Regions from separate parts of the Rhodococcoides fascians A25f genome, predicted to be linked through region 2. Evidence: predicted binding sites of a transcription regulator. Region 2 holds the regulator's gene; the other holds the start of a gene.

Region 1 (3,597 bases), 2.4 Mb from region 2:
GATGATGGCACCCTTGCGCGCGTAGTGGATCAGCGCGTCCTGCACGTCGAGGGGGTGGGCCGGGATGACACCTTCGATGAGATCCTCTTCACGACCGCCGTGCAGAGCCAGCCCGAAGCGGCAGCAGAACACCGTGCCGCCCTCGGCGATGAACGTCGCAAGGGAATCGTTGATGTTCTGCTCGCCCGGGAAGCCGGAATCACCGGTGGTCGGAAATCCGCGAGTGGCAAGGCAATTGATGGCACCGGGGCCGTAGAAGTACATGGCCGACTCGAAGCCCTTGCGCAGGGCCCGCGTCGCCTGGAGTACCGCGACGAACGATACCGAGGACTCGTGGGCGATGCCGTGCACCAGCGTGAAGTAGCTTTCGCCGTTCTCGGCCTTGTAGTCGGGGAAGATCTTGGTAGAGCCGTAGATGTTGCTGCCCTTGGGAAGTGACGGGTGCGGGATCTCTTCGAGGGACTTCTTGATGTTCTCGGCGATGGACTGGTCGAGGTCTGACACTGGTGTCTCCTGAGGTTCGCAGAGCTGGCTGAATGCAATGGGCAACTACTCGAGATGCGGTGGGCGTCGATGGCCACCTGAGGAAGAGAGGTCATGTCCGGCGAAAGAGCAGATCCTCTTCGGCCATGGGACAAGTACAAGCCCCATCCATTTCCGGTTGGTCACGCTCGGAACAACGCCGTGTTTCGAGGGCCTCACAGTGTTGACGTGGTGTTACGCGGCTACTGTGAAGGCCGGTCCACCCATCCATAGCGAGCAGGACGAGGAACACGATGATCGGCGCCGTCACCGGCTTGTTGTACGCGTTGTCCCTGGTAGTGGGCATCTGGGTGCTCGTGAAGCTCGCCACGAACCGGCCCGTTCTGTTGAAGAACAAGGCCGACCGAGCACTGTTCTGGACGATCGCAGCCACCGAGGCCGTCGTCGCGCTTCAGGCCGTGATCGGGTTCGTCATGATGTTCACCTCGGATCGCGAGATACACCGGTTGACGTTCGGCTCTTATCTCGTCGGACTGCTGTTCCTGCTTCCATTGGGAACGTGGTGGTCCCTGGGAGACCGTTCCCGCGGCGGCACAGCGGTGCTGCTCGTCGCCGTCCTCACCCTCGCAGCCATGGTGCTGCGCCTGAGCCAGATTTGGGCCGGATATGCCTGACAACCTCCAGCAAGCGACGCGCACCGGCTTCGGGCGCTTTCTCATCGCCGTCTACGCGGTGTTCGCCGTTGCCGCGACATCGCGCTCGATAGTGCAGCTCACCACCCGATTCGACAACGCACCGGTGGCGTACCTCCTGTCGGCGTTCGCTGCGGTGGTCTACATCATCGCGACAGTGGGACTGGCGAGGGCAACCGAAGCATCCCGACGCGTGGTGACGGTGTCCTGCATCATCGAACTCGTCGGAGTCATCGGCATCGGCACCCTCAGCTACATCCAGCCCCAGGACTTCCCGGAGCCGACGGTGTGGTCGCACTTCGGATCCGGCTACGTCTTCATCCCGGTGGTGCTCCCCATCGCGGGACTGTGGTGGTTGCGAAAGACTCGACAGCGGTAGGGGTCTGTGGCCAGAATCGGCCATGACCGCCTGGACGACCGTCGATGTCGATTACCACCTGTTCTCGCTTGCAGCGGCGCACAGTGAGCCGGTGCCCCCGGGCGCCCTCGGCGAGCTGATCGACGCCTCCGACAACTGCATTCACGTCCACACGGGAATTGCATCGGGGCCCGTTCGCGTTGCCGTCGACGTCCTAGCGCAAGCACCAGCAGTCGAAATCGACGGGTCGTGGGAGGACGCGGCCGAGGTCTCGATCGCCGTGGACGCGACGCTAACTTTCGTCTCCGCGCTGGGGTACGTAGGTACGGACGCGACTACGGTCTCGCCGCCCGTGAGCGGCTTTTTGGGAGTTCGCGTGAGTTCGATAGGTAGAGGTACCCATTGGGATTCGGACGTGAGCGAACCGGTCGAGGACTATCTCTTCGAGATCTGGCCCGCGACGATGCGACGCGAGTTGACGCGCGTGAAGACCACGAACGGTCCACAGACCTCGAAGCCCGGTTCGGTACGGCCCCCGAGTACGTCGACTTCGAGGTCGAATTTCGATCCCTACAGCGATGCGACGGTACGTCTGCGCGGTCCGGTCAGCTGGGATCCCGAGGAAGCGTGAAGATCTCCGACTCTCGACGTGGCTGTTAACACACCCCACCGACAGGTTTGCTTTCTCGAATCCTTGTGTAAGGCAACAGTTTTCGATTCGACTACCATTGCTTATCGAACAGGCGTTCGATACACTTATCGCCATGACCACCGCGATCTGGCAACTAAGCGAAAGCGAGCTTCTCGCTGCCGCCACCGCGGCCTCCCACCAGATCCAACTCCTGGAAGCCCACCGCATTGCTCTCGTTGCCGAGATCGATGCTCGCGTCTCCCGCGAGAAGCTCGGCTTCCCCGGCCCTGCAGGGTGGCTGACCTCCACCACCCTGCTCTCCCCGGGTAAAGCCACCAAAATCGTCGCTCTCGCCCGCGGACTGAAGAACTTCCCCGACATCGCCGACGCCGTGAACACCGGCAGCATCTCCGTCGACCACGCCGCGTTGATTCTTGCCTTCGCCGAAGCACCACCGAAGAACCTCCCGCAAGAAGGCCAGGACATTGCCAGGGCAGCATTGCTGACCGCCGCCACCGGACCCGGAGCCCGCACCGGCCCACTACGCGCAGCGATCACCAAACTCGAAGACACCTACGGCACCAAGAAACCACCCGACGACACCGACCGCAACGAACTCTTCGCCTCCACCACCCTCAACGGACGTCTCGTGGCGAAGATGGATCTCGACGCCATCACCGGAGAAAAACTGCTCACCGCCCTGTCACCGTTGACCGAACCCCGCCCGGCCGCCGACGGCACCCCCGACGAACGCAGCCCCGCCCGGCGCAGAGCCGACGCCTTCGGGCACATCCTCGACCGCTACCTCGCCTCCAGCAACCGACCCACCGAAGGCGGGGAGAAGCCGCACGTCAACCTGCACATCACCCTCCGCGACCTCGTCGACCTCCGCCGAGGCCAGGACGACGGCGACGGCAACGGCAACGGCAACGGCAACGGCAACGGCAACGGCAACGGCAACGAGAATGGCAGCACCGCAACCGAATCCGACTGCAGCAGTGGTAATGGCGACAGCAGCAGCAGCGATGGTTGTGCCAGTGGCCGCAGCGATGATTGTGCCAGTGGCCGCAGCGATGATTGCGATGAAGGCAGCGACGGTGACGCTGACGGTTGCGACAGTGGACCGGCCGCCGATCGTGGCGCGTATCGCGACTTGTTCGGCGACGGCACCACCGTCGGGTGGCTCCCCTGGATGGGACCACTCTCCCGCGAGACGTCCCGCCAACTGGCCTGCGATTGCATCCTCACCGCCATCGTCATGGACGAGAACGGCTCCCCGATCAACCTCGCCCGCACCGCACGCACCGTCACCGCGAAACAGAAACGAGCGTTGACCGCCCGCGACCACGGCTGCGCGTTCCCCGGCTGCGGCAAACCCGCCGCCTGGACCGAAGGTCACCACATCTGGCACTGGACCGACGGCGGACCCACCG
Region 2 (3,597 bases):
CCGATCTGATCATCGTCGTCGCCTGCACCGACCCGGAGAAGGGTGCTCAGGGCTTCAGTCTGCTGGTCGTAGAGCGCGACATGCCCGGTTTCGAGCGCGGCCGCAATCTCGACAAGATCGGGATGAAGGCCCAGGACACAGCCGAACTCAGCTTCACCGACGTTCGCGTGCCCGCGGCCAACCTGCTCGGTGAAGAAGGCATGGGCTTCATCTACCTCATGCAGAATCTTCCCCAGGAACGGCTCTCGATCGCTGTTGTCGCCGCTGCGGCCATGGAATCGGCGCTGGACATGACAATTCAGTACTGCCGCGATCGCAAGGCGTTCGGCAAGTCGATCGGAAAGTTCCAGAACACCCGCTTCGTGTTGGCGGAGTTGGCAACCGAGACCACCGCCACCCGCATCATGGTGGACAAGTTCATCGAACTGCTCAACGCGGGCACCTTGACCGTCCAGGAAGCCGCCATGGCCAAGTGGTGGACCACCGAAAATCAGGTCAAGCTGATCGACCGGTGCCTGCAGTTGCACGGCGGCTACGGCTACATGAAGGAATACCCGATCGCCAAGGCCTACATGGACTCTCGTGTCCAGACGATCTACGGCGGCACCACCGAGATCATGAAAGAGATCATCGGCCGCGGATTGAACCTCTGATCTGCTGATCCGACGAACGCGAAGGGCCGCAGCACAATGTGCTGCGGCCCTTCGCGTGTCACTGCAGAGACGTCGCCCTACAGCTTGCGCATCACGGTGACGACCTTGCCGAGGATGGCAGCGTTGTTACCCGGAATCGGCTCGAACAGCGGGTTGTGCGGCAGCAGCCACACCTCGCCCTTCGACCGCTTGAACGTCTTGACGGTGGCCTCGCCGTCGATCATCGCGGCCACGATGTCTCCGTTGTCGGCCACGGACTGCTGACGGACCACGACCCAGTCACCGTCGCAGATCGCTGCATCGATCATCGACTCGCCGACGACCTTGAGCAGGAACAGCGAACCCTGACCGACCAATTCGCGGGGGAGTGGAAAGACATCCTCGACGGCCTCTTCGGCCAGGATCGGTCCACCGGCTGCGATTCGTCCCAGAACCGGCACGAACGTGGGGGTCGGTAGGCGGTCCTGTTCCTCGGACGAACCGTCGACCGCAGCAGCAGCTTGATCGGCCTGCACCTCGTCGAGGCCGCGAACGTCGACCGCGCGCGGGCGATTGGCGTCGCGCCGTAGGAATCCCTTCCGCTCCAGAGTGCGTAACTGATGGGCAACGGACGACGTCGACGTCAGGCCGACGGCGTCACCGATCTCACGAATGCTGGGCGGGTAGCCGCGCTCGGTCACCGAAGCTCGAATGACCTCGAGTACCTTTCGCTGTCGCTCCGTCAGGCCGGCGCTGATGTCGGTGCCGACTTCCATGGCCTTGGGCGTCGGTTCCGCGGCAGGCTTCCCTGCTGCGGCCTTCGCGGGCGCGGAAGCGGTCGTCTTGGAACCCGTCGTCTTGGAACCCGTGGTCGACCTCGTCGAGGTCTGGTCCTTCATGCTGTCGGCCTCCTGCTGATGTCCTGGATCCGGTCTGCGTGGTTCGGTCTGCGCGGACTGGAGTTGATGGTGTCGACTCGTGTGGCGTGTGGTTTCTGACACGAATCTAGCGTGTATCAGCTGTTGAATCAAACATCTGTTCGACTCGTGTCGCGTTTTCTACAGACTTTGTCGGAGCCTCGTGATAGAACTTCGAACAAGCGTCCATCGAACGCCTGATCGAACAATCGATCCAACGAGCGAAGACGAGGTTCCGATGACCATCACCACCGATCGCCCCACCACCGCAGGTGTCCGTACCCGGTCCACTGTCGTCGAGCGTCGTCGCCGTGCTCGTCCCGCGCTGCGGAGTTCCATCGCGACGCGCGGTGCGCGAACGACTCCATGCCTGCCGGTTCTGGAGCCGTCCTGGACCGACGTCACCGACCGGGAGGCCGCCGATCGCGAATTCGACGAGACCTCGGCGCACTTCGCCGGCCAGCCGGTCCGGATGCGATCGCTCGTGCTGTGGGTGCTTGCCGTCGTCGTCGTTGCCGGTGGCCTGATCGGAATCGCGAACCTACGAGCTGCGTCGGCCGACGCAGGGGTGCAGCCGGCGGGTGTGGTCGAGGTTCACGACGGAGCTGTAGTCGAGTATGCGCCCGGTAGATGACCACCGGCCCCATCGCACCCGCCCATGACTGAGTATCCTCGACTGACTGCCCCGACACGTATGTTCGACGTCGGCGCATCGGCTACGACGGAGGCTCCTTCATGCATTGCCCGTTCTGCAGGCATCCCGACTCACGCGTGGTCGATTCGCGTGAAATGGACGAGGGGCAGGCAATTCGGCGTCGTCGCTCCTGCCCGGAATGCGGTCGGCGATTCACGACCGTCGAGGCTGCAGTGCTCGCTGTCGTGAAGCGCAGCGGTGTCACCGAACCGTTCAGCCGTGAGAAGGTCGTCAAGGGAGTGCGCAGGGCGTGCCAGGGCAGAGATGTCGACAACGACGCGTTGAATCTCTTGGCTCAACAGGTGGAAGACGCCATCCGCGCCGCCGGTTCCGCCGAAATTCCCAGCAACGAGGTGGGGTTGGCTATTCTCGGTCCGCTGCGCGACCTCGATGAGGTCGCATATCTGCGGTTCGCGTCCGTGTATCGCTCGTTCAGCTCGGCCGAGGATTTCGAGAAGGAAATACATGAGCTACGCAAGCACCGAGAGTCTGCCGACATCGACTGACGGTTCCGCACGTCAGCGCGCTTGATCGGAGATCGCCTTCTCGATGCGCTTCTCCGAGACCGGATATGCAGTCCGAATTCCTTGGGCGAACAGCCCTACCCGCAATTCTTCGATCATCCAGAACAGCTCCTGCACACCAGCGCTGTTCTTCCGGTTTTCCGGAAGCGAATCCAGCAGCCGTCCGTACGACGCGTAGACGCGGTCGAGTACGTCCATCGCAGCCGCATCACGGCCTGCGCTGCTCGGAAGCGTGGCCAACCTCTTGGTCGCTGCAGCGAGATATCGCGGCAGATCTGCCAGTCTGCGAGAACCGAATTCGGTGACGAAGCCCCGAAAGACCAATCCTTCGAGCTGTTCGCGTACATCCTCGGCGGGCTCACCCGATGCCGTCTGCAATTGCCCCGATACGGCAAGAGCTGCAGTCAATACAGGGCGTACGAGGGCCAGTACCGCCGCGGTGCGCTGTGGAACCTCGGCATTGACCGATGCTCGAAGTTTCTCGAAAGCCTCCGGATCTCGAACAGGTCCACCGTGTGCGTCCATTGCTTCCTCGACCGCGAGAACTCGGCATTCCTCGAGGAGCGCGTCGACACCGCCGTACGGATTCTGGCCGAGGGCAAGGCGTTCGGCAGTCGGGAGACCGGCCAGCAGCGCTTTGGTACCTTTCGGTGCCGTCGACAACAGTAACGTCCGTGTTCCGGCGCGCATCGCTGCTCGCTGTTGGGCGGGGGTGCTCAGGACTCGAACTGCGACGCCCGGTCCTTCGGGCACCAACGCCGGGTACCCGGTGACCTTCTGTCCGCCGACATCACGGGTAACAGTCGACTCCAGTCGGCCCAGAGTGCCCG

What was found. The regulator LexA, encoded in region 2, represses DNA repair genes until DNA is damaged. The targets are predictions, from matches to a motif close to CGAACANNTGTTCG.
Region 1: BH93_RS26030 (HNH endonuclease signature motif containing protein) is a predicted target of LexA. The motif match lies at 2,270-2,283, and genes of this name have one in related genera.

Annotation. Positions count from the first base shown of each region.
Region 1 is NZ_CP049744.1:5,544,663-5,548,259, forward strand. It holds gene BH93_RS26010 (MSMEG_0572/Sll0783 family nitrogen starvation response protein) at 1-504, opposite strand, end outside; gene BH93_RS26015 (hypothetical protein) at 777-1,157, shown strand; gene BH93_RS26020 (hypothetical protein) at 1,150-1,554, shown strand; gene BH93_RS26025 (hypothetical protein) at 1,577-2,164, shown strand; gene BH93_RS26030 (HNH endonuclease signature motif containing protein) at 2,298-3,597, shown strand, end outside.
Region 2 is NZ_CP049744.1:3,173,361-3,176,957, reverse strand. It holds gene BH93_RS14915 (acyl-CoA dehydrogenase family protein) at 1-653, shown strand, start outside; gene lexA (transcriptional repressor LexA) at 731-1,408, opposite strand; gene BH93_RS14905 (hypothetical protein) at 1,788-2,183, shown strand; gene nrdR (transcriptional regulator NrdR) at 2,285-2,749, shown strand; gene hrpA (ATP-dependent RNA helicase HrpA) at 2,762-3,597, opposite strand, start outside.